DNA from 3 places in the Turicibacter sp. H121 genome. Region 1 is predicted to be linked to each of the others. Evidence: a T-box and tRNA genes for the amino acid it is inferred to sense, from the RefSeq annotation. Region 1 holds a T-box; the other regions hold tRNA genes.
The links. The T-box of region 1 lies ahead of asnS (asparagine--tRNA ligase). A T-box ahead of a tRNA ligase gene usually reads a tRNA of that ligase, here a tRNA-Asn.

Region 1 (2,239 bases):
GATCATACGTTCAAACCCTAAACCGAATCCAGCATGTTTGACTCCACCATAACGGCGTAAATCTAAATACCAATCTAATTCTTCTTTTGGTACTCCGATTTCGTCCATACGTTGTTCTAGGATTTCTAAACGTTCTTCACGTTGTGAACCACCGATTAATTCACCAACACCTGGTACTAAAAGGTCCATCGCAGCAACAGTTTTTTGATCATCATTTAAACGCATGTAGAAGGCTTTGATATCTTTTGGATAGTCTGTTACGAAAACTGGTGCTTTAAATACTTCATCAGTTAAGTAACGTTCATGTTCTGTTGATAAGTCAATTCCCCAAGATACTGGGTTTTCGAATTTTTTATAAGCTTGTAATAAGATTTCGATTGCTTCTGTATATGGAAGGCGTTTGAAATCAGATGCTGCTACTGCTTTAACACGCTCTAAAACTCCTTTGCTTACGAATTGATCAAAGAATGCCATTTCTTCTGGAGCATGCTCTAATACGTAGTTGATAATATATTTAACCATACCTTCTGCTAAATCCATATCATCTTGTAAGTCAGCAAATGCAATTTCTGGTTCAATCATCCAGAATTCAGCGGCATGGCGTTGAGTATTAGAGTTTTCTGCACGGAATGTTGGTCCGAATGTGTATACATCACGTAAAGCCAATGCGAATGTTTCAGCTTCTAATTGTCCTGATACTGTTAAATTTGTTGATTTAGCGAAGAAGTCTTGTTTGAAATCAACTGCTCCTTCTTCAGTACGTGGAACATTGTTAAAATCTAATGTTGTCACTTGGAACATTTCTCCCGCACCTTCAGCATCAGATCCCGTGATAATTGGTGTATGAACATAAACGAAATTTTGCTCTTGGAAGTAGCTGTGAATAGCATGAGCAACTAAAGAGCGAACACGGAATACTGCAGCGAATAAGTTTGTGCGTGGGCGTAAGTGTGCAACTTCACGTAAGAATTCACGTGTGTGGCGTTTTGGTTGGATTGGGTAATCTTCAGGACAATCGCCTTCTAAAATTACCTCCTGTGCTTTGATTTCAAATGGTTGTTTAGCATCTGGTGTTGGCACTACTAATCCACGAACTGTGACTGCTGAACCAACACGGAACTTTTGAACTTCTTTAAAGTTTTCTAAGTTTTCCTCATAAACAACTTGGATTGTCTCGAAGAATGAACCATCATTCACCATTAAGAATCCAAATGATTTTTGAGCACGGTTATTACGAACCCATCCGTTTAATTCAACGATTTGGTTAGCATAACGATCTAAGTTTCTAAATAATTGACGTACAACGATTTTTTCCATTAAGAGGTCCTCCTTTTATAATAAATCAATATTTTGTTGCTTGGATATTTCAAAGATATCCACAAATCAAATTAAACTTTAAACTTCTCTAATAAGTATTTTGTCAAGGAAAAACATACATAATCTAGATTGTCTAATGTTTAAATTCCTATAGATGAAATTTCAAATGCTTTTTTTGAATTTGTGGATAAGTTATTGAGAATCACCTCGGGCAACAAAAAAACAGTCTTCGCCCAAAAGGGACGAATGACTGTTGATCCGCGGTACCACCCTAGTTTAAGAACTAATCTGTTCTTACCCTTTACCTTTAACGCAGGATCTACGACTTAGTCTACTCACAATTTTGCTTTCGGTAAGTAACTCCAAGGTGTTCTTCACTTTCAACGCCATATCAGGCTTCCACCGTCCCTGATTCGCTATAACTTAATTAAAAGCTACTCTCCTTTTCAACGTAAGTATTTACTTAATTAAGATATTATACTGTAAGTCATTATTAGTCAATAATTATCCCCAGAATTATCAAAAAATATATTCTGTCATTTTAGTTTAATTTTTTGAAGTAAAAAATATTCTCGTAAATAGAAAAATTATTCTTTTCATAAAAGAGTTGTGCTTTTTTATTTTGTCATATTGTTTCCAAACAAATTGTATCATTTTGTTCTAAATATTTAAAAAATTTTGTGCTAATTCACTTACTACGATATGACTCTTTAACAAATAATTCGTCAACATATACTATGTCTCCTCCATATTCATTACTCCAATAATTTATAAGTAAGGCATACCCAATTATTTCCCGATGTTGTTTAAAAAGTAGAATTTTGTCGAGTTGTAGACGAATAGGATAGTGTTTAATATTTTTTGAATTTTGTCTAATGATATAGATTGTTGTTGAATCTTATCTTTGTATAATTTTATCATC
Region 2 (2,239 bases), 330 kb from region 1:
GAGAATCCTAAGATGAGCGAGAGAACTCTTGTTAAGGAACTCGGCAAAATGACCCCGTAACTTCGGGAGAAGGGGTGCTTGTGAAAGCAAGCCGCAGTGAATAGGCCCAGGCGACTGTTTATCAAAAACACAGGTCTCTGCTAAACCGCAAGGTGATGTATAGGGGCTGACGCCTGCCCGGTGCTGGAAGGTTAAGAGGAGAGGTTAGCGCAAGCGAAGCTTTGAATTGAAGCCCCAGTAAACGGCGGCCGTAACTATAACGGTCCTAAGGTAGCGAAATTCCTTGTCGGGTAAGTTCCGACCCGCACGAAAGGCGTAACGATCTGGGCGCTGTCTCAACAAGAGACTCGGTGAAATCATAGTACCTGTGAAGATGCAGGTTACCCGCGACAGGACGGAAAGACCCCGTGGAGCTTTACTGTAGCTTGATATTGAGCACTGGTGGCACATGTACAGGATAGGTAGGAGACGAAGAAACCAGGACGCCAGTCTTGGTGGAGTCGCTGTTGGGATACTACCCTTGTGTCACTGGGGTTCTAACCCGTGGCCCTTATCGGGTCAGGGAACAGTGTCAGGTGGGCAGTTTGACTGGGGCGGTCGCCTCCCAAAGAGTAACGGAGGCGCCCAAAGGTTCCCTCAGAATGGTTGGAAATCATTCGAAGAGTGTAAAGGCAGAAGGGAGCTTGACTGCGAGACCTACAAGTCGAGCAGGGACGAAAGTCGGGCTTAGTGATCCGGCGGTACCGAATGGAAGGGCCGTCGCTCAACGGATAAAAGCTACCCCGGGGATAACAGGCTGATCTCCCCCAAGAGTTCACATCGACGGGGAGGTTTGGCACCTCGATGTCGGCTCATCGCATCCTGGGGCTGTAGTCGGTCCCAAGGGTTGGGCTGTTCGCCCATTAAAGCGGTACGCGAGCTGGGTTCAGAACGTCGTGAGACAGTTCGGTCCCTATCCGTCGTGGGCGTAGGAAATTTGAGAGGAGCTGTCCTTAGTACGAGAGGACCGGGATGGACACACCGCTGGTGTACCAGTTGTTCTGCCAGGAGCATAGCTGGGTAGCTACGTGTGGACGGGATAAACGCTGAAAGCATCTAAGCGTGAAGCCCCCCTCAAGATGAGATTTCCCATTCGAAAGAAGTAAGATCCCTTGAAGACGACGAGGTTGATAGGTCAGGAGTGGAAGTGTGGTGACACATGGAGCGGACTGATACTAATCGATCGAGGACTTAACCAAAGAAACTGAAGAAGATATCTAGTTTTGGAAGATTAACAACATCTTTCAATGGTCTAGTGATGATGGCAAGGAGGGCACACCTGTTCCCATACCGAACACAGAAGTTAAGCTCCTTAGCGCCGAGGGTAGTATGCAAGTGCGAGAGTAGGACGTCGCTGGGCCAAAATAAAACTGCCTCAATAGCTCAGTTGGTTAGAGCACTTGACTGTTAATCAAGGGGTCCTAGGTTCGAGTCCTAGTTGGGGCGCCATTAATTACTTAATGGCCCGTTGGTGAAGCGGTTTAACACACATGCCTTTCACGCATGCATACACGGGTTCGAATCCCGTACGGGTCACCATTAAGTGGAGGATTAGCTCAGCTGGGAGAGCATCTGCCTTACAAGCAGAGGGTCGGCGGTTCGAGCCCGTCATCCTCCACCATAATTAAATAAATGCCGGAATAGCTCAATTGGTAGAGCAACTGACTTGTAATCAGTAGGTTGCGGGTTCAAGTCCTGCTTCCGGCACCAGCTGGTGGGGTAGCGAAGTGGCTAAACGCGGCGGACTGTAAATCCGCTCTCTCCGAGTTCGGCGGTTCGAATCCGTCCCCCACCACCACTTTAATCATGGGCTATAGCCAAGCGGTAAGGCAACGGACTTTGACTCCGTCATGCGCTGGTTCGAATCCAGCTAGCCCAGCCAATGATGTCCTGCTAGCTCAGTTGGTAGAGCATCTGACTTTTAATCAGAGGGTCAGAGGTTCGAGTCCTCTGCAGGACACCATTTTCAAAAAAAAGGCGCGTGCCTTGAAATAAACGAAATGCCTGGGTGGCGGAACTGGTAGACGCACAGGACTTAAAATCCTGCGGGTGGTGACACCCGTGCCGGTTCGATTCCGGCCCTAGGCACCAACTAAATAGCGCCCATAGCTCAATTGGATAGAGCGTTTGACTACGGATCAAAAGGTTAGGGGTTCGACTCCTCTTGGGCGCGCCATAAAAATTCGGGAAGTGGCTCAGC
Region 3 (2,239 bases), 800 kb from region 1:
GCAGGAGGTCAGGGGTTCGATCCCCCTAGTCTCCACCAATTAAATATTAGCAAATACAATAAATGGCGGAGTAGCTCAACTGGCTAGAGCGTACGGTTCATACCCGTGAGGTTGGGGGTTCGAGTCCCTCCTCCGCTACCAAAGAGAATATGGATAAAATGGAGGAATACCCAAGTCCGGCTGAAGGGATCGGTCTTGAAAACCGACAGGGCGTGAAAGCGTCGCGGGGGTTCGAATCCCTCTTCCTCCGCCATATTAAATTTAAATATAACATCGCGGGGTGGAGCAGTTGGTAGCTCGTCGGGCTCATAACCCGAAGGTCGCAGGTTCAAGTCCTGTCCCCGCAACCAAAAGGTCCAGTGGTGTAGCGGTTAACATGCCTGCCTGTCACGCAGGAGATCGCGGGTTCGATTCCCGTCTGGACCGCCATTTTAAAAAAGGCTTGGTAGCTCAGTCGGTAGAGCAAAGGACTGAAAATCCTTGTGTCGGCGGTTCGATTCCGTCCCAAGCCACCATTAAGTGGAGGATTAGCTCAGCTGGGAGAGCATCTGCCTTACAAGCAGAGGGTCGGCGGTTCGAGCCCGTCATCCTCCACCATAATTAAATAAATGCCGGAATAGCTCAATTGGTAGAGCAACTGACTTGTAATCAGTAGGTTGCGGGTTCAAGTCCTGCTTCCGGCACCAGCTGGTGGGGTAGCGAAGTGGCTAAACGCGGCGGACTGTAAATCCGCTCTCTCCGAGTTCGGCGGTTCGAATCCGTCCCCCACCACCACTTTAATCATGGGCTATAGCCAAGCGGTAAGGCAACGGACTTTGACTCCGTCATGCGCTGGTTCGAATCCAGCTAGCCCAGCCAATGATGTCCTGCTAGCTCAGTTGGTAGAGCATCTGACTTTTAATCAGAGGGTCAGAGGTTCGAGTCCTCTGCAGGACACCATTTTCAAAAAATAGGCGCGTGCCTTGAAATAAACGAAATGCCTGGGTGGCGGAACTGGTAGACGCACAGGACTTAAAATCCTGCGGGTGGTGACACCCGTGCCGGTTCGATTCCGGCCCTAGGCACCAATTAAATAGTCTAGTGATGATGGCAAGGAGGTCACACCTGTTCCCATACCGAACACAGAAGTTAAGCTCCTTAGCGCCGAGGGTAGTACGCAAGTGCGAGAGTAGGACGTCGCTAGGCAAAAATGCCTCAATAGCTCAGTTGGTTAGAGCACTTGACTGTTAATCAAGGGGTCCTAGGTTCGAGTCCTAGTTGGGGCGCCATTAATTACTTAATGGCCCGTTGGTGAAGCGGTTTAACACACATGCCTTTCACGCATGCATACACGGGTTCGAATCCCGTACGGGTCACCATTAAGTGGAGGATTAGCTCAGCTGGGAGAGCATCTGCCTTACAAGCAGAGGGTCGGCGGTTCGAGCCCGTCATCCTCCACCATATCAAACAAATGCCGGAATAGCTCAATTGGTAGAGCAACTGACTTGTAATCAGTAGGTTGCGGGTTCAAGTCCTGCTTCCGGCACCATTAATTAAATAATTAGGGGTGTAGTTTAACGGTAGAACAGCGGTCTCCAAAACCGTTAGTGTGGGTTCGATTCCTGCCACCCCTGCCATGGCGATTGTGGCGAAGTGGTTAACGCATCGGATTGTGGCTCCGACATTCGTGGGTTCGATTCCCATCAGTCGCCCCAATACGCGGGTGTAGTTTAATGGTAGAACTTCAGCCTTCCAAGCTGACTGTGAGAGTTCGATTCTCTTCACCCGCTCCAATATGATTATTAACATCCTTCGGGGTGTTTTTTTTGCTACATTTCATATGGATAGATTATAAGCTATGATGAAATTTTCTAACCTAAGGAGGTTTATTATGAAAGTCATTATTGTAGGTGGTGTTGCTGCAGGAATGAGTGCAGCAGCTAAATTAAAACGTGCTAATAAAGAAGCACAAATCACAGTATATGAAAAGTCTAGACATGTTTCTTTTGGTGCATGTGGTTTACCGTATTTTGTTGGAAACTTCTTTGAAGATTCACAAAAGATGATTGCTAGAACGGTTGAACAATTTAATGCATCTGGAATTACAGTTAATATTGAACATGAAGTACTTAATGTGGATACCGATAATAAATGTATCACGGTTAAAAATTTATTAACTGGTGAGACATTCACAGATACATATGATAAGTTAATGATTGCTACTGGTGCTAGTGCCATTATTCCTCCAATCAAAAATGTC

Region 2: it encodes a tRNA-Asn, which carries the amino acid that the T-box ahead of asnS (asparagine--tRNA ligase) is inferred to sense. The anticodon was not compared.
Region 3: it encodes a tRNA-Asn, which carries the amino acid that the T-box ahead of asnS (asparagine--tRNA ligase) is inferred to sense. The anticodon was not compared.

Annotation. Positions count from the first base shown of each region.
Region 1 is NZ_CP013476.1:1,284,811-1,287,049, reverse strand. Features, by position in the region: gene asnS (asparagine--tRNA ligase) at 1-1,317, opposite strand, end outside; T-box leader at 1,553-1,776, opposite strand.
Region 2 is NZ_CP013476.1:952,603-954,841, reverse strand. Features, by position in the region: rRNA gene AT726_RS04690 (23S ribosomal RNA) at 1-1,238, shown strand, start outside; rRNA gene rrf (5S ribosomal RNA) at 1,291-1,399, shown strand; tRNA gene AT726_RS04680 (tRNA-Asn) at 1,412-1,488, shown strand; tRNA gene AT726_RS04675 (tRNA-Glu) at 1,502-1,578, shown strand; tRNA gene AT726_RS04670 (tRNA-Val) at 1,585-1,660, shown strand; tRNA gene AT726_RS04665 (tRNA-Thr) at 1,674-1,749, shown strand; tRNA gene AT726_RS04660 (tRNA-Tyr) at 1,753-1,837, shown strand; tRNA gene AT726_RS04655 (tRNA-Gln) at 1,847-1,921, shown strand; tRNA gene AT726_RS04650 (tRNA-Lys) at 1,927-2,002, shown strand; tRNA gene AT726_RS04645 (tRNA-Leu) at 2,042-2,130, shown strand; tRNA gene AT726_RS04640 (tRNA-Arg) at 2,139-2,215, shown strand; tRNA gene AT726_RS04635 (tRNA-Pro) at 2,224-2,239, shown strand, end outside.
Region 3 is NZ_CP013476.1:480,908-483,146, reverse strand. Features, by position in the region: tRNA gene AT726_RS02275 (tRNA-Ala) at 1-38, shown strand, start outside; tRNA gene AT726_RS02270 (tRNA-Met) at 65-141, shown strand; tRNA gene AT726_RS02265 (tRNA-Ser) at 161-253, shown strand; tRNA gene AT726_RS02260 (tRNA-Met) at 275-350, shown strand; tRNA gene AT726_RS02255 (tRNA-Asp) at 354-429, shown strand; tRNA gene AT726_RS02250 (tRNA-Phe) at 440-515, shown strand; tRNA gene AT726_RS02245 (tRNA-Val) at 522-597, shown strand; tRNA gene AT726_RS02240 (tRNA-Thr) at 611-686, shown strand; tRNA gene AT726_RS02235 (tRNA-Tyr) at 690-774, shown strand; tRNA gene AT726_RS02230 (tRNA-Gln) at 784-858, shown strand; tRNA gene AT726_RS02225 (tRNA-Lys) at 864-939, shown strand; tRNA gene AT726_RS02220 (tRNA-Leu) at 979-1,067, shown strand; rRNA gene rrf (5S ribosomal RNA) at 1,077-1,185, shown strand; tRNA gene AT726_RS02210 (tRNA-Asn) at 1,192-1,268, shown strand; tRNA gene AT726_RS02205 (tRNA-Glu) at 1,282-1,358, shown strand; tRNA gene AT726_RS02200 (tRNA-Val) at 1,365-1,440, shown strand; tRNA gene AT726_RS02195 (tRNA-Thr) at 1,453-1,528, shown strand; tRNA gene AT726_RS02190 (tRNA-Trp) at 1,543-1,616, shown strand; tRNA gene AT726_RS02185 (tRNA-His) at 1,619-1,694, shown strand; tRNA gene AT726_RS02180 (tRNA-Gly) at 1,699-1,772, shown strand; gene AT726_RS02175 (CoA-disulfide reductase) at 1,871-2,239, shown strand, end outside.